3 regions of the Streptomyces umbrinus genome follow, and region 1 is predicted to be linked to each of the others. Evidence: riboswitches for the same ligand, from Rfam matches in the RefSeq annotation. Region 1 holds a riboswitch; each other region holds the start of a gene.

Region 1 (5,608 bases):
CCGCCCTTCGTCGGGCGTCCCTCACTGTCAGCGGCAGGGGTGACCAGCCGGCGAGCCTGCCCAGCGCCACCACCGGGGGGTACACCGGGGAGACGGCCATGACCTCGGACGGTGTGCCCAGCACGAGTGGGGCGCCGGGGGTGGGGAGGAGGGCGACCTGGTCGGCGTACTGGATGACGCGTTCCAGGCGGTGCTCGGCCATGAGGACCGTCGTGCCGAGGTCGTGCACGAGGCGCTGGAGGACGGCGAGTACCTCCTCCGCGGCGGCCGGGTCGAGGGCCGAGGTCGGTTCGTCGAGGACCAGGACCTTGGGGTGCGGGGTGAGGACCGAGCCGATCGCGACGCGCTGCTGCTGGCCGCCGGAGAGCGTGGAGATGGGACGGTCGCGGAGGTCGGCGAGGCCGAGCAGGTCCAGGGTCTCCTCGACGCGGCGGCGCATCACGTCGGGGGCGAGGCCCAACGACTCCATTCCGTACGCGAGTTCGTCCTCGACCGTGTCCGTCACGAAGTGCGACAGCGGATCCTGGCCCACCGTGCCGACCACGTCGGCGAGTTCGCGCGGCTTGTGGGTCCGGGTGTCACGGCCCGCCACCGTCACGCGGCCGCGCAGGGTGCCACCCGTGAAGTGCGGGACCAGTCCGTTCACCGCGCCGAGCACCGTCGACTTGCCGACCCCGGACGGGCCGACCAGCAGCATCAACTCGCCCTCGGGGACGGTGAGTTCGATGCCCTGGACGGTCGGCCCTGCCGCTCCGTCGTATGTCACGGAGACATTCTCGAAGCGGATCATGAGGGTTCCTTGCGGGTGTTCTCGGGTGCGGGGGCGACGAAGGCGGGGAGGAGGCCGAGGAGGATCGCCGCCGCGGGCCACAGGGGGAGTGTCGGCGCGGTCAGCGGGACGACACCGGGGTGCAGGGCCTCGGAGTTGGACGGGGTGTAGGAGGCGTACAGGATCAGCAGCGTCGCGACCGCCGCGCCGGACGCGGCGACCAGCCATGCGCGTACGCCCCACGCGTCCGGCCGGTAGCGCGTACGCAGCGAGCGGCGGCCGCCGAGCCACAGGCCGCCGAGGGCCGCGGCGAGTCCGGCGAGCAGTACGGGCAGGCCGTAGCTGCCGCCCTCCGCGGTGAGCAGGCCGTACGTTCCGGCGCAGACCCCGACCAGACCGCCCAGCGTGAGTGCGGCGGTTGTGCGGCGGACTGTTCGTGGTACGTCCGCCGTGCGGCCGTAGCCGCGTGCGTCCATCGCCGCCGCGAGGGAGACGGACCGCTCCAACGCGCCCTCCAGGACCGGGAGTCCGACCTGGAGCAGGCCGCGCAGGCCCTTGTCCGGGCGGCCTCGGAGGCGGCGGGCGGCGCGCAGGCGCTGGACGTCCGCGATCAGGTTCGGGGCGAAGGTGAGGGCCACGACTACGGCAACTCCCGCTTCGTACAAGGCTCCTGGGAGGGATTTGAGGAGGCGGGCCGGGTTCGCGAGGGCGTTCGCCGCGCCTACGCAGATGAGGAGGGTGGCGAGTTTCAGGCCGTCGTAGAGGGCGAAGGTCAGGCCTTCCGCGGTGACTCTGCCTCCGATGCGGATGCCCTCCGCCCAGTCCGGGAGGGGGAGTTCGGGGAGGGTGAGGAGGGTGTGGGTGCCGGGGATGGGGGAGCCGAGGATTACTGCGAACGCCAGGCGGATGAGCAGGACGGCCAGGGCGAGTTTCACGAAGGCGCCGTAGGAGTGGGCCCAGGGGGCCTCTGTTCGGCGGGCCGCCACTACGTAGCCGGCTACGCCGATCAGTAGGGCCAGGAGGAGGGGGTTTGTGGTGCGGGATGCGGCTGTTCCCAGGCCCAGGGCCCAGAGCCACCAGGCGCCTGGGTGGATTGCGTTGGTTCTGGTTGCCTGCGGCGCGGTGAGTCTGCGTTGGACTTTTTTGGATAGGGCGCCCGGTGTCGTGGGCTGTGCCCACCCTCCCCCATTCTCGGCTTCGCTCGAACGGGGGGACCCCCATCGCCCTGCGGAACGCCTGCCCACAGAGGTAGCAGCGGTAGCTGGGGAGGGGGTGGGCGTAGGCCCGGAAGTGTCTCCGGTGTCTCGTCCCCAGTACTCGTCGTCGCTCGCGGTCATCGCAGGGCCCGTCAGCCCCGGCGCCGACGGGCCTGCCACACGACCGCCGCGCCCAGGGCCGCCACCGCGGCGATTCCGGCCAGCAGGCCCACCGAGGGGCCGCCGTTCCCGTTGCCGCGCTTGCTTTCCGCCTCCGCGCCCGGCGACGCCGAAGTCTTCGGGCGGTTGCCCGCGACCGGCTCTCCGCAACCCGTGGTCGGGTAGCCCGCGATGGCGCAGAGCAGAGCGTTGGTGTCGTAGCGGAGGGGCTTGGCGACGGCGGCGAGGGCGTCTGCGGTCGTGGCGTCGTCGTCGACGCGGGCGCAGGCCGTGCGGGGGCGGGGCGGGGTCGAGCCGGACGGGGCGTCCGCGGCCGTGCCGAAGTCGAGGACGAGGCCGACCCGCTTGGACCCCTCCCGTGCGGGCGTCTTCGCGCAGATCGTCGCGAAGTCGGCGGCGCCGCGCGGCTTCGCCGAGTCCTTCGAGTCCTCGCTCACCGAGAAACGGAACCCCTGGACGTCACCGTCCGAGGGCCGCGCGGTCGACGGTCCCTGGGTCGCGTACACCCACGTATCGGCCGTATCGGCCGTATCGGCGGTGGAATTCCGGTCCCAGAAGGACCAGTAGCGGTAGCCGACCGCCTGGGCCTGCCCCGCCGTGCCGAGGACGGCGAGCAGGAGACACAGGACCGGCAGAACCAGGCGGCGGCAGGTCACGGCTGCTGCTTCTTGTTACGGCCGCTGAGGAGGAAGCCGATGCCGATGCCGCCGACCAGGCCGACCCCGATGATCCACCAGAGGCTGACCCCGCCGTCGTCCTCGTCCGAGGCGTTGTCCTGTTCGTCCTTGTCGTTCTTTTCGTCCGCCGGGGCCGTGGAAGCGTCGGAGGACGTCGCCGCGGGGCCGGTCGCGCCGAGCTGCTTCACGAGGTCGGCGCCGCCGAAGGCGCGCGGGTCCGTACCGGTGGCGTTCGCCGCGAAGATCAGCTGCGCGTACGCCGCCGGGCCGCTCTTCGCCGCCCAGGTGCCGGAGTTCTTCTCCAGCCAGGCCAGCGGCTTCCCGGTGTCGGCCGTGCGGCCGGCGGCGGCGAGCGCGACGACCGTGTCGGCGGTGTTGCCGTAGTCGGGCTGGTCCTCGGCACCGGGGAGGGACGACTTCAGGTAGCCGTTCTTGGCGACCGCGCCCGCGAGGTACAGGGCGCCGTTGGCCGCCGCGTCCTCGATCGTGAAGGAGTCGCCGCCCGCGCACTGGGACGCCTTCGGGGACGCCTTGTCGGGGCCGTCCTCTTCGGGATCGGCGTCCAGGCCCTCGCCGAGCGCGCCGAGCACCCCCGCCGCCGTGGCGTCCGCGTTCGCCGCGAGCTTGCCCTTCTTGTCCGGCTGGAAGGCGAAGGCGCCGCCGCCGGTCTCGTCGCAGGGGACGGAGAGGCCGAGCAGGGCGTCGTACGGCGTCCGGTCGTCCTTCGAGGGCACGTCCTTCGGGTCGGTGTCCCCGGCGTCCAGGGCCCCGATCACGACGGACGTGGAGTTGGTGTCGCTGGGCGTGCCGGGGAAGTAGCCCCAGCCGCCGTCCTTGTTCTGCACGGACTTCAGCCACTTCACGGCCGCGCCCGTCACGGCGTCGCTCGCGTCGAGGGCTTCCAGGGCCTGCAACGCGGCGGCCGTGCTGTTCGTGTCGACCTTGGTCTTGGCGTCGCACTTCGCGCTCGGGTCGGGGCGGTACGCCGCGAAGGCCCCGCTCTCGCACTGCTGGCCGACGAGCCAGTCGACGGACTTCTTCGCGGGCTCGACCCCCACGCTGTCCTGGGCGAGCAGTGCGAGCGACTGCCGCCAGACACCGTCGTAGGTGGGGTCGGTGCTGCCGTACAGGGCGGAGGGGAACGCCTGGGACGGGGTCGCGCCGGGCGACTCGTCGGCGAGGGCGGCCGGCGCGAACGCCGTACCGATCACGGCGGTGGCGGCCAGTACCGCTGCGCTGCGGCGGACAAACATGATCGGCGGGTGCCTCTCCCGGTCAGGGAGCCGGGCAGCCTGGAATCCAAGGCGGCTCGGCTCCGTATGCCTCGACGGTGCCGGTCACCGGCGGTTCCGGTGACGCGAGCCGGTCACGTCCGTACGGGGCAATCCGGCTCGCCGCCCCTGATCGACTGATCGACTGGTGGGCCGATCGACCGGGCGGCACACGGTTGCGGGTCAGCGCCGGATTTGCACCGGCTTCCCCCCGTACGACTGTGATGACGACCCGCTCACTGTACCGGCCCGTAGCAAGACCCTGAGGGCCGCCTGTGGGGGCGCCTGTGAGGCCGGGCGGCTCCGGGTAACTTCTGCCCATGGGGATACCTGCGGGGGCCGGCCGCCTGCTCGGCTCGGGGCGCACGGCGGATGTCTACGCGCTCGGCGATGGCGGTGATCACGACGGCCTCGGCGATCACGGTGGTCCCGGGGGCGGGGCGTGGGTGCTGCGCCGGTACCGGGACGGCTACGGGGACGCGCAGGCCGAGGCGGCCGTCATGGAGTACGTACGGGGTCACGGCTATCCCGTGCCGCGCGTGCGGGCGGCGGACGCGCGCACCGACCTCGTGATGGAGCGGCTGTACGGGCCGACCGTGGTCGAGGCGGTGGCCGCCGGTGAACTCACCGCGGGGGAGGCCGGATCGGTGCTCGCCCGGCTCCTGCGCGACCTGCACGTGATCCCGGCCCGCCGCTCCACCGACCCCGCCGTACGCGTCCTGCACCTGGACCTGCACCCCGAGAACGTTCTCCTCGCCCCGGCCGGCCCCATGGTGATCGACTGGGCCAACACCGACGAGGGGCCGCCCGGCCGCGACTGGAGCATGTCCGCCGTGATCGTGGCCCAGGTGGCCGTCGACGACGATCCCCGGGCGCCCCTGGCCGAGGAGATGCTCTCCGCCCTGCTGGCCGGCTGCCCCGACCCGGCGCTCCTGACGGGCCCGGACGGTGGTCTCGGCTGGGCGACGGGCCAGCGGGCCGCCAACCCGACGATGAGCCCCCACGAGGTCGAACTCCTCGGCGAGGCCGGGGAGTTGATCCGCAGGCTGCTGGACTAGCTCCGCGCCGGGACTGACCGCCTTGAGCCGCCGGACATGCCCTGGCGTCCGGGAGGCAGGTTCAAACGGCCACGTACGTCACCGGATCACTCCCCGGTACCGCCTCCGCGTGGCCCAGTTTCACCAGTCGGCGCAGGTGGGCCTCCGCCTCCGAGACGGCGATGTTCCTCGATCCGTAGGGGATGTCGTCCCACGGGCGGTTCCACTCCATGCGGACGGCGAGCTGCCAGGAGGTGAGCGGGGTGGAGAGGAGTGAGCGGAGGTCCGTGAGGCGGGACTCGTGGTGGTCCAGCAACTCCCTTACGCGGGACGGGGCGTCGGTGAACGCGTGCAGGTGGGCCGGGAGGACCTCGGCCGGTTCGAGGCGGCCGATCCGTTCCAGGGAGTCGAGGTAGTCGCCGAGCGGGTCGGCGACGGTCTCGTCGTCCGGATCCTCGTACAGGCCGATGTGCGGAGT
Region 2 (5,608 bases), 2.8 Mb from region 1:
TGTCACTAACAGAGCAACAGGAACTCGTTCGTTTCCTCGAGGACCGGTTCGCCTGTGCGCAGGCCTGTACCGAGTGCGCACGGATCTGCGCCCTGCGCGCGAGCCTCGCCGAACTCGACGGCCCCGACGACCAGCAGGAGTTGAGGCGCAAGGGCATCCTCTGCGCGGAGGTCTGCGACGCGACCTGCCGCGCCCTGGCTGAGCAGACCACGCAGGCCGAGGCCGGGATGCGCGCCCAGGTGGAGTGGTGTCGTGCCGTCTGCCTGGAGACCGCCGATGTCTTCGACCGGAGCCGCGGTGCCGAGAAGGGCGCCGAGGCCTGCCGCGACTGCGCACGCGCCTGCACGGAGTTCCTCGCCCTGCTGAGGTGAGGCTCCGTGGAACGCCACCCGCTCCGAGGTGCCGGGTCCCGGAGAGCTGTTCAGGCGGGCGCCCGTCGGGGCCTCACTCTCCGAGGGCTCTCCCGACTCGTACATTCCAGCGCCCGGCCCGCCCGCTGAACTCCGTCACGACCAACGGCGGCACGTCGACACGCCAGAACGCCGAGTCCGGGGCCCCGAGCGTCCGCACCACCCCGGCGCGTACGATCTCCGGCTCGACGACGGCGATGATCCGCACGGAGCCTGCTCCTGAACCCTCGGCTGAGCCAGATCTTGAAGCCCCGGAACTCGGATCCGCCGCCGTCTCCAGCCACTTCGCGACGCGCTCGCACATCCCGGCCACCGACTCGCCGCCGTGCGGGGCGGACGACGGGTCCGTCAGCCAGCGCCCCACGGCCTCCGGCTCGTCGGCGCTCACCTCGGCGAGCGTGGCCCCGCGCCAGCGGCCCACGTCCAGGCCGGACAGCTCCGGCGGCTCGGTGACGGCGAGGGTGTCGAGCCCGAGGGCCGCCGCCGTCTCCCGGCAGCGAACGGTGGGCGAGACCAGGACCTGGTCGGCGGCCGGCAGCGAGCCCGCGGCGGCCTCGGCGAGCCGCAGCCCGGCCGGGTCCAGGGGGCATCCGTCGTCGAAACGTGCCTCCCGCAACGCCGCGCTCATCGCTGGTGAGATCAACATCACTCGGCTGGTCATCGGCCCGCCCTCGCGTTCCACACGTGCTCAACACCCCTGTCCGTACCGGGAATTGGGGGCGTGACCAGGGCACCGGCGCGCCCCCGGCATTCCGTGCGCCCTTGGCCGCGCCTCTGCTTCGCGGTACCTTCTCGTCGATATTGACGACGGTACGACGGAAGCCGGTGAGAATCCGGCACGGTCGCGCCACTGTAAGCCCCGCACAACCGCCCCCCGCCAGGGGAGGCGGAGGTCGAGCAAGTCAGACCCGTGGCCGTCGTCCTGTGCACCACCGAGATGGGACGCGAGTTCCCCCAGGAGGTCCTGCCATGGCGCAGTCCGCCGTCGCTCAGCCGACCGTAACCACCCCCGACGTACCCGCAAAGCTGCCGATCGGCGCGATCGCCCCCTGGGCGGTCTTCCTCGGCATCCTGATGCTGGTGCTGCTCTACTTCGTCGGCGCCGAACAGGGCGCCACCTCCCTGGTCTCCGGCGAAGGCGTGCACGAGTGGGTGCACGACGCCCGCCACCTGCTCGGCTTCCCCTGCCACTGACGGCGACAAAGAACCGACAGGACAACCCAATGAACTCCGTCACCGTCAGAAATCTCCTGGTGCGCGGCATGCTCGCGGGTCTTGCCGCGGGCGTGCTCGCCCTGGTCGTCGCCTACTTCCTGGGGGAACCCCGCGTGGACGAGGCCATCGCGTTCGAGGAGGCCCACGCCCACGAACACGGCGGCGAGGAACTCGTGACCCGTGCCATGCAGTCCACCGGCGGTCTGTCCACCGGCGTCCTCGTCTACGGGGTCGCGTTCGGCGGCATCGCCGCTCTCGCGTACTGCTTCGCGCTCGGCAGAATCGGCCGCTTCGGGCCGCGCGCGAGCGCGCTGCTGCTGGCGGGCGCCGGTCTGGTCGCGGTCTACCTGGTGCCGTTCCTCAAGTACCCGGCGAACCCGCCCGCCGTCGGCGACCCCGACACCCTCAACCAGCGCACCGCGCTGTTCCTCCTGATGATCGTGCTCAGCGTGCTGCTGGCCGTCGCCGCGGTGATCCTCGGCAAACGCCTCGCACCGCGCCTGGGCAACTGGAACGCCACGCTCGCCGCAGGCGGGTTCTTCGTCCTGGCCGTCGGCCTGGCGTACGCGTTCCTGCCGTCCTTCAACGAGGCGCCGGAAGGCTTCCCGGCGACCCTGCTGTGGCAGTACCGACTGGCGACCCTGGCCATCCAGGTGACCCTGTGGACCGCGTACGGCCTGGTCTTCGGGCTGCTCGCGGAGCGCGTGCTGGCTCCCAAGCCGGCCCGGGCCGAGGACGACAAGGCGGCCGAAGGACGGGCAACTCCCGTCGCGCACTGACCCGTTCAGACGCTGAGCGCTCACACACCGAAGGGCCCCTGGAGCACATTCCCGGGGCCCCTTCGTATGAGTGCGCATGAGTCCGTCCGTCAGGTGCGTACGTCACCGGCATTCCCAATTTCTGGAACACGTTCTACGGTGTGCGCCGTCAGGTCCGGGTGGCCGAACGAGCGGGCCAGTGGGAGCCAGGAGGCGCCGTGCATCTCGAATACACGCCGGAGCAGCAGCGGTTGCGCACCGAACTGCGCGCCTACTTCGCCGAGTTGGTCCCCGACGACGTGTACGCCCGCTACGGCGACCCGGCGGCGCAGAAGCGCTTCTACCGCGAGACCATCCGCCGGCTCGGTTCCGACGGCTGGCTCGGCGTGGGCTGGCCGAAGGAGTACGGCGGGCGCGGTCTGTCCCCGATGGAACAGTTCATCTTCTTCGACGAGGCCGCCCAGGCCGGTGTACCGCTGCCGCTGATGGCGCTCAACACGGTCGGGCCGACGATCATGCAGTTCGGTACCGACGAGCAGAAGGGGTACTTCCTGCCGAAGATCCTCTCCGGCGAGCTCGACTTCGCGATCGGCTACAGCGAACCCGACGCGGGCACGGACCTGGCCGCCCTGAAGACCAAGGCGGTCAGGGAGGGCGAGGAGGACACCGGCCACTACACGGTCAACGGCCAGAAGATCTGGACGACCAACGGCGACACCGCCGACTGGGTCTGGCTCGCCGTCCGCACCGACCCGGACGCCCCGCCGCACAAGGGCATCACCATGCTCCTCGTGCCGACCTCCGACCCCGGCTACTCCTGCACGATCATCAACACGCTCGCCTCGCACGACACCACCGCGAGCTACTACGAGAACATCCGCGTCCCCGCGTCCCGCCGGGTCGGCCAGGAGAACAAGGGCTGGCGGCTGATCACCAACCAGCTCAATCACGAGCGGGTCACCCTCGCCGCACACGGCACGATGGCCATCCGCGCGCTGCACGACGTACAGCGCTGGGCCATGGAGACCAAGCTCGCCGACGGCCGCCGCGTCGTCGACCTCCCCTGGGTGCGCCGCCGCCTCGCCCAGACCCACACGAAGCTCGACGCGATGAAACTCCTCAACTGGCAGATGGTGAACGCCGTCCAGGAGGGCACGCTCACCCCGCAGGACGCCTCCGCCGTCAAGGTGTACGGCTCCGAGGCCCGCCGGGACGCCTACGCCTGGCTCATGGAGGTCGTCGCCGTCGCCGGTGTCCTCAAGGAGGGCTCCGCGGGCGCCGTACTCCACGGCGAACTGGAGCGCGGCTACCGCTCGGCCGTTATCTTCACCTTCGGCGGCGGCAACAACGAGATCCAGCGCGAGATCATCTCGTGGATCGGTCTGGGGATGCCGAGGGTGCGGCGATAGCCCGAGGTGCCTGTTGATGTTGCTGGACATGAGTGGAGTGGGTCCCTTCTCCGCCCGCTGGGCATGGGTCTCGCACGTCGCGGCCTCGGCTTCGATCCGGGGCAACCGCGGGCGAGACGAGTCTCCGGCCGCGGCGCGTGTCGACGCATCGCCCATAAGCACGCACCCCGTTCAACCCTTCGGTGGAACGGCGCTCGTCGCGGCGTGCGGAGATCCGGTAGGCGCCGGGCCCGGCGGCCGGGTGAAATGGCGGGCGCAGGCGAGGAGAAGAACCGCCAGGGCGGCCGGTGCCGCGTAGGCGAGCCGGAAATCGCCGGTGGAGCCGAGGAGCCCGCTCACCGCCCCGCCGGTGACGACGCCCGCGTAGTTGAAGAGGTTCAGGCGGGCCAGGATCGCCTCCGAGGCGGCGGGGCGCAGTCGTGCGGCGGAGGCCAGACACAGCGGGGCCAGGACGGACGCCCCCAGGCCCACCGCGCCGGCCGCGAGTACGGCGAACGGCCAGCTGGGCGCGGCGGCCATGCCCGCCAGGGCGCCCGCGACCAACAGCGCGGCGATGCGGACGACGGCGACCGCTCCGATCCGCTGCACGAGGCGGTCGGTGGCCGCGCGGCCGACGACCGTGCCGGCCTGGTAGGCCGCGTACGCCATCGGCGCGACCGTGAGTGACGCGCTGAGGGTCTGGCGCAGGTAGACGGCCGACCAGGCCGAGACGGTGGAGTCCACGACGTAGACGACGAGGAGGACCAGGCCGAAGGGCAGGAGCCGGATCCACACGCGGCGCCCCAGGGGCGGCTCCGCCGGAGTGTCCGACGGCTCTTCGGAGGAGGCGGGCAGGGCGTGCGTGCGGATACAGAGGGCCAGGACGAGCAGGACGCCCGCCTGCAGGTTCAGTCCGTCCGCCACCGGCCACTCCAGCCGGGCCGCCCCGGCGGTGAGCAGGGCCGCGACGACGCCACCCACGCTCCACGCCGTGTAGAAGGAGCCGAAGACACTGCGGCCGTAGGCGCGTTCGATCGCCGCTGCCCGGGTGTTGCTCCCGACGTCGAGGGCGCCGACAGCGATCCCGAAGAGGATGTACGCGCAGCCGACCGCAGCCTTGCCGGGGGCCCACCCGATCAGCGTCAGCGCGGCGGCGGCCGTCAGCAGGGCTCCGCGCATCGTGGCCACGGGACCGGCGCGGCGGACCGCGGCCAGACCGAGGAAGCTGCCGCCCCCGGCCATCAGCGCCACCGTGACCATCAAGGCGGTCGTCAGCAGGGGAGCCAGTTTCAGATGTTCGGTGACGGCGGGGACGGTCGTGTACACGGCGGCGACGGACACACCTTGCGCGGCGAACGCGAGGGTCGCGACCCTTCGGGCGCCGGCCCTGGACGTGGGACGCCCGGCCTCCGCCCGGCCTGCGGCACTGAGGGACATGCCCAGACCGTAGCCACGCGCGGACGGGCGAACGCAGGGCGCCGGGGGCCGTGCAGGGGACTTCGGGGCCACCCCCGGCGACCGCTGATGCCCTGGGCGCGGGTCTGCCGGTCGTCACCTACGGGACGAACGAGACCGTTGAGAGACCCGGTGCGCGCGTGCGGAAGATTCACACGATGCTCACGGCGACCGACCCCGAGCCGGCCGCGGGGCCGGGACGCCGGACGTCGACGGCTACCTGCGGCGGCGGCTGGCGCAGGTGGCGTACGCCTCACTGCCGCCGTACGCCCATGAGTTGTACGGAAGATCCGTACGGTCACCCGGCACGGTGCCGCGGCAACCGCGACTCACCGGCACCGTGTGGCACTGCGTTCCCGCACGTCCATGTCGGCAACTGCCG
Region 3 (5,608 bases), 780 kb from region 1:
AGATCCGTGTCGGCGGTCGACAACAACAACACTGTGCTCATGCGGGTGCTCCCGGTGGAATGAAGGGCAGTCCTGTCGGCGCGCCGGACTCGATGAGCCGCCACAGCGCGTCCGTGTCCGCGTGTTCCTCGATCAGATCGCCGAGCCGGTCCAGCTGCTCCTCGCGCAGCGACCCGAACGACGTGTCGGCGGCCGGTACGAAGCGGCGCCCCGCGGCGGCCGCCACCTCGCGAAGGAAGGCCCGGCGGAAGCCGTCCGACTCCAGCGAGCCGTGCCAGTGGGTGCCCCAGACCTCGCCGACCCGGCAGCCGTCCAGGAAGGGTTCCCCGCCCGTGATCCGGGCGACCCCGTGGTGGATCTCGTACCCCTCGACGGGTTCGCCGAGCGCCTCGCCGACGGGCCGGGTCAGGGTCTTCTCCCGCGCGAACCGCACCCGCACGGGAAGGAGTCCGAGCCCGTCCACCTGGCCGGCGCGCGACTCGACCTCGTCCTCGATGTGCTCGCCGAGGATCTGGAAGCCGCCGCAGATACCGAGCACGGGACGCCCCTCCGCGGCCCTTCTGGCGAGGGCGTCCGCGAGGCCGCGCTCCCGCAGCCACTCCAGGGCCCTGACCGTGCCCCGGGTGCCGGGCACGACGACCAGGTCCGCGTCGACGAGCTCCTCCGCCCGGTCCACGAACCGCACGACGACACCCGGTTCGGCGGCCAGCGCGTCCACGTCCGTGAAGTTGGACATCAGCGGTATCGCGCAGACGGCCACCCGCAGGATGCCCTCGCCGACGGGGGAGGAGACCGCCGACTCCCGGACCGAGCCCCTCAGCGAGACCGCCATCCCGTCCTCCTCGTCGATGCCGAGACCGTGCTGGAAGGGCAGGACCCCGTACGTACGACGTCCGGTGAGGTTCTCGAGCATGTCGAGGCCGGGCTCCAGCAGGGACACGTCCCCGCGGAACTTGTTGACGAGGAACCCGGCGACGAACGCCTGGTCCTCGGGCGAGAGCAGCGCCACGGTCCCGAAGAAGGAGGCGAAGACACCCCCGCGGTCGATGTCGCCGACGACGAGCACGGGCAGCCGCGCGTTGCGCGCGATGCCCATGTTCACGATGTCCGTCCGCCGCAGATTGATCTCGGCGGGGCTGCCCGCCCCCTCACAGATCACCGCGTCATACGTGCCCCGCAACTCGGCGAGGCACTCCAGGACGGTCCCGAGGAGCTGTTCCTGCCGCCCGCCGTGATAGCCGCGGGCGCTCATCTCCCCGACGGGCTTGCCCATGAGGACGACCTGGCTGCTGCGGTCGCTGCCGGGCTTGAGCAGCACGGGATTCATGAGCGCGGTGGGCTCCACGCGCGCGGCCTGCGCCTGCATGGCCTGCGCCCGCCCGATCTCGGCGCCCTCGCGGGTGACGAACGAATTGAGCGACATGTTCTGCGCCTTGAAGGGCGCGACCTTGACACCGCGCCGCACCAGCCACCGGCAGATCCCGGCGGTCACGACGCTCTTGCCCGCGTCGGAGGTGGTACCGGCGACGAGCAGCCCGCCGCCTGTGCCCCCGCCCGTTCCCCCGCTCATGACGTACGCCCCTTCGTGCGAAGGCCGTTGACGAGGAGCCGCCCGGCGACACTCACGCCGAGCGCGAGCCAGCCCACGCGCCGCGAGAGCCGTACGGCCCGCTCGATGTCCCCGACCTCCACGGCCCGCCCACCACCATTCAGTACGGGCCGGTGCTCGACCCTCCCGGCGTACGAGAGCGTCCCGCCCAGCCGCACGCCGAGCGCCCCAGCGAACGAGGCCTCGACGGGCCCGGCGTTGGGGCTCGGGTGCTTGACGGCGTCGGCACGCCAGGCGCGTACGGCCCCTCGCGGATCGCTGCCCGCGGCGGTCGCGAGGACGGCGGTGAGCCGCGCTCCCGGCCACCCCGCGACGTCGTCGAGCCGTGCGGAAGCCCAGCCGTACCGCCGGTACTTGGCGGACCTGTGCCCGACCATGGCGTCGAGCGTGTTCACGGCACGGAACCCGACGAGCCCCGGCACACCGGCCGCGGCACCCCACACGAGGGCGCCCACGACGGCGTCGGAGGTGTTCTCGGCGACGGACTCGACGACGGCCCTGGCGATCCCGTCGGCGTCCAGTGCCTGCGGATCCCGCCCGCACAGGTGGGGCAGCCGTTCCCGGGCCACCTCGATGTCCCCGGCGGCGAGCGCCCCGCCGATGGCCCGGGCCTCCCGCCCGAGTGAAGTCCCGCCGACGACGGACCAGGTGGCGGCGGCGGTCAAGGCGACGGACGCGGCACGCGAGCCACGCACGGAACGGCCGGCGAGCGCGGCGAGCCCGGTGGCACCGCCGGCACACACGGCGGTGTGCAGCGCGCCCCACCCCCGGTGGTCCCGCCACAGCACCCGCTCCACGGCACCCGCGGCCCGCCCGAACGCGGCGACCGGATGCCCCCGGCGGGGATCGCCGAGCAGCAGGTCACCGAGAAGGCCGGCGGCGGCGCCGTACGCGAAGACGCGATCGGCACGCATCGGTTCAGCCGACCGTCAGGTCGGGCACAACCGTCGCTCGAAAGGCACTTGGGCAGCCGCGCATGGCGATTTGTCCTCACTCAGGGTGTCCACGCCCTGGTTCGACGAGACCGACGGCGAGAGTTCCTGGCTCCCGGGGTATCGATTCCCCGGTAACAGTGGCGGGACCGCGCCGGATTCACACCGGCTTCCTCTCCTGCCGCCGTACATGGCTCCGGCAGTCCACCACGCCCACGAACACCCGTCAACTTGCCGTTGACCTGCGACGGGAGAGTGTGCTGAGGCCCACACACGGACACGACTCCGCCCCGCCGACCGGAGGGTCGGCGGGGCGGAGTCGTGCGGGACGGGAGGTGCCGGACGCGTCAGGCGACGATCAGATAGATCCCGTACACCACCGCTGCCGCGCACGCGGCGAAGCAGGCGTACGCGCCCGTGACCGCGAGGGTCGCGGTGTCGCCCTGGGCGGAGGCGGACTCGCGCTTGGAGAGGCCGACGATGCCGAGGGTGAAGAGGCCCACGAGGGCGACGGTGACGATGAGGCTGACTCCGAAGACGGAGCCGAGGGCTGCCCAGTCGATCTTCATGCTGTGGGTTCCTTACACCGTGGCCGGGCGGGCGGGCTCGGTGGCGTCCGGGCCCGGGATGGTGGTCTTGAGTTCGTCGGCCGCGGCGACCGTGCCCGCCGGCGGCGGGGTGACGGCGGCGATGGCGGTGGTCACGACGCCGGCGGGCTCGCCGTTGACGTCGTTCACGTTGTCGACGGTGACGGGCTGGCGGCGGGAGAGCGTCCAGATGACCGCCGAGCCCGCGATCAGCAGCGCGCCGGTGAGGACGATGCCCCAGGTGCCCTGCTTGGTGAGGAACTCGGCGCCCGCGCCGACCAGACCGGCGGCGGGAAGCGTGAGGCCCCAGGCGACGAACATGCGGGTCGCGGTCGACCAGCGGACGACGCCGCCCTTGCGGCCGAGGCCCGAACCCATCACGGCGCCGGAGCAGGACTGGGTGGTGGAGAGCGAGAAGCCGAGGTGCGAGGAGGCCAGGATGACCGTCGCGGCGCTGGTCTGGGCGGCGAAGCCCTGCGGCGGCGCGAGGTCGGTGAGGCCCTTGCCCATGGTGCGGATGATGCGCCAGCCGCCCAGGTAGGTGCCGAGCGCGATGGCGATACCGGCCGAGACGATGACCCACAGGGGAGGGTTCGACCCGGGCGCGATCACACCGCCGGTGACCAGGGCGAGCGTGATGATGCCCATGGTCTTCTGCGCGTCGTTCGTGCCGTGGGCCAGCGAGACCAGGCCCGCGGAGGTGATCTGACCGGCGCGGTAGCCCTTGGAGGTCGCCTGCTCACCGGCCTTGCTGCTGATCCGGTACGTCAGCCGGGTGGCGAGCATCGCGGCGAGCCCGGCCACCAGCGGCGCGGCGATCGCGGGGAGCAGGACCTTGGTGACGACGGTCGAACCGTTCACCGACGACCAGCCGGCCGACATGACCGCGGCGCCGATCAGGCCGCCGAACAGTGCGTGGGAGGAACTGGAGGGCAGACCCAGGAGCCAGGTCAGCAGGTTCCACAGAATGGCGCCGACGAGCGCCGCGAAGATCACTTCGGTGCGGATGCCCTCTTCGTTGATGAGGCCGCCGGAGATCGTCCTGGCGACCTCCACGGAGAGGAACGCACCGACGAGGTTCAGTACGGCGGACATGGCCACCGCCGTCTTGGGCTTCAGGGCACCGGTCGAGATGGTCGTCGCCATCGCGTTGGCTGTGTCGTGGAAACCGTTCGTGAAATCGAACACGAGAGCGGTAACGATCACGATTCCGAGGAGGAGCGTGATGTGTTCCATTTACCCAGGCTTCTCTTGGACGTCAGTAGCACAGGGACCGTAGGCAACCTGGATGAACGGAAGATGAACTGAGGGGGGCAGCGGGGTGGCGCGATAGAGGTGCCATCACTCCACTTGTGTCGGAGTGGCGGCGAGAGGTCTCGAACAGAGGCGGAATTCCGGGGTCCGCTACCCCTGCTGTCCCCTCGCGAACGCCCTGAGCTGATTCAGGGATCCGTTGAAGAGATTCTGGTCACCCGGCAGGCTGCCGCCGTTGTCGTACTGCCAGAAGGTCCAGAAGTTCCAGCCGGACGGCAGCGACCCCGCCGTCGAGCTGTACCGGGCCAGCCACAGCGGATGGTTCGCGGCGAACGCGGCGCTGTTGCCCGTGCACATCTTCCACCAGTTGTAGTTGGTGTAGATCACCGGCCGACGGCCGGTCTGCCGCTTCACCTCGTTGCTGAAGGCCTTGATCCAGCTGACCATCCTGCTCTTGCTCAGGCCGTAGCACTTCTTCTTGCCGTACGGGTTGTATTCGATGTCCAGCGCGGGCGGCAGCGTCCAGCCGTCCGCGCGCCAGCCGCCGCCGTTGCGCAAGAAGTACGCGGCCTGCGTCGTCCCCGAGGACTTGTGCGGCAGGGCGAAGTGGTACGCCCCGCGGATGATGCCCGCGCCGCGCGCCCCGTTGTACTGCTGGTTGTAGTACGGATTGCGGTACGTGTGCGACTCGGTGGCCTTCACATACACGAACTTGGCGCCTTTGCTCTTGGCGCTCGACCAGTTGACGTTCTTCTGGTGCGAGGACACGTCGTGGCCCTTGGGCTTGGCGGCCGCCGAGGCCGGCACCTCCACGAGAGCGGTGCCGCCGAGCGCCAGTGTCGCCACGGAGGCGGCGACGAATCGGGCGCGCTGACGGGACGGTTTGCGATCACGAGCCATGTTTCCCCCCGGAATGGCGACGTGCACGAAAAATCTCCCAGAGATTACTGGAAGATCCCTGAAAGCCCGTCGCATGCCGGTCATTCGTTCCCGGCAGGCGATTCATGCCCTTGTGCGACCTTTCGGATGCGTCGGTCGCGGCCTGAAGTGCCCCGCCCGTCCCGGGGTTGAGCTGCGCGGCTGGCAGGATCGCGGCATGGCTGAACAGCGGCGGGACACAGGGGACGGACGGGGCGCGGGGGAGCGGGACGCGCCCCCGGCGCGGGAGGCGCTGCAGCGGGCGTGGGACGAGCTCGTGGCGACGGCCCGCCGGACGGTGGCCGACG

Evidence for each region. Region 1 has a riboswitch for cobalamin ahead of QF035_RS36040 (prenyltransferase/squalene oxidase repeat-containing protein). Riboswitches for the same ligand answer to the same signal wherever they lie in the genome.
Region 2: another riboswitch for cobalamin. It lies ahead of QF035_RS48635 (CbtB domain-containing protein); the one in region 1 lies ahead of QF035_RS36040 (prenyltransferase/squalene oxidase repeat-containing protein).
Region 3: another riboswitch for cobalamin. It lies ahead of QF035_RS39470 (cobalamin biosynthesis protein); the one in region 1 lies ahead of QF035_RS36040 (prenyltransferase/squalene oxidase repeat-containing protein).

Annotation. Positions count from the first base shown of each region.
Region 1 is NZ_JAUSZI010000002.1:8,156,264-8,161,871, forward strand. It holds gene QF035_RS36025 (ABC transporter ATP-binding protein) at 1-790, opposite strand, end outside; gene QF035_RS36030 (energy-coupling factor transporter transmembrane component T) at 787-2,145, opposite strand; gene QF035_RS36035 (SCO2322 family protein) at 2,118-2,801, opposite strand; gene QF035_RS36040 (prenyltransferase/squalene oxidase repeat-containing protein) at 2,798-4,075, opposite strand; cobalamin riboswitch at 4,166-4,348, opposite strand; gene QF035_RS36045 (phosphotransferase) at 4,414-5,151, shown strand; gene QF035_RS36050 (MBL fold metallo-hydrolase) at 5,213-5,608, opposite strand, start outside.
Region 2 is NZ_JAUSZI010000002.1:10,956,333-10,961,940, forward strand. It holds gene QF035_RS48625 (ferredoxin) at 1-371, shown strand, start outside; gene QF035_RS48630 (histidine phosphatase family protein) at 445-1,071, opposite strand; cobalamin riboswitch at 1,183-1,342, shown strand; gene QF035_RS48635 (CbtB domain-containing protein) at 1,380-1,604, shown strand; gene QF035_RS48640 (CbtA family protein) at 1,634-2,404, shown strand; gene QF035_RS48645 (acyl-CoA dehydrogenase family protein) at 2,602-3,792, shown strand; gene QF035_RS48650 (MFS transporter) at 3,964-5,208, opposite strand.
Region 3 is NZ_JAUSZI010000002.1:8,936,442-8,942,049, forward strand. It holds gene cobN (cobaltochelatase subunit CobN) at 1-41, opposite strand, end outside; gene QF035_RS39465 (cobyric acid synthase) at 38-1,570, opposite strand; gene QF035_RS39470 (cobalamin biosynthesis protein) at 1,567-2,523, opposite strand; cobalamin riboswitch at 2,622-2,765, opposite strand; gene QF035_RS39475 (hypothetical protein) at 2,889-3,110, opposite strand; gene QF035_RS39480 (inorganic phosphate transporter) at 3,123-4,364, opposite strand; gene QF035_RS39485 (lysozyme) at 4,533-5,282, opposite strand; gene QF035_RS39490 (class II aldolase/adducin family protein) at 5,479-5,608, shown strand, end outside.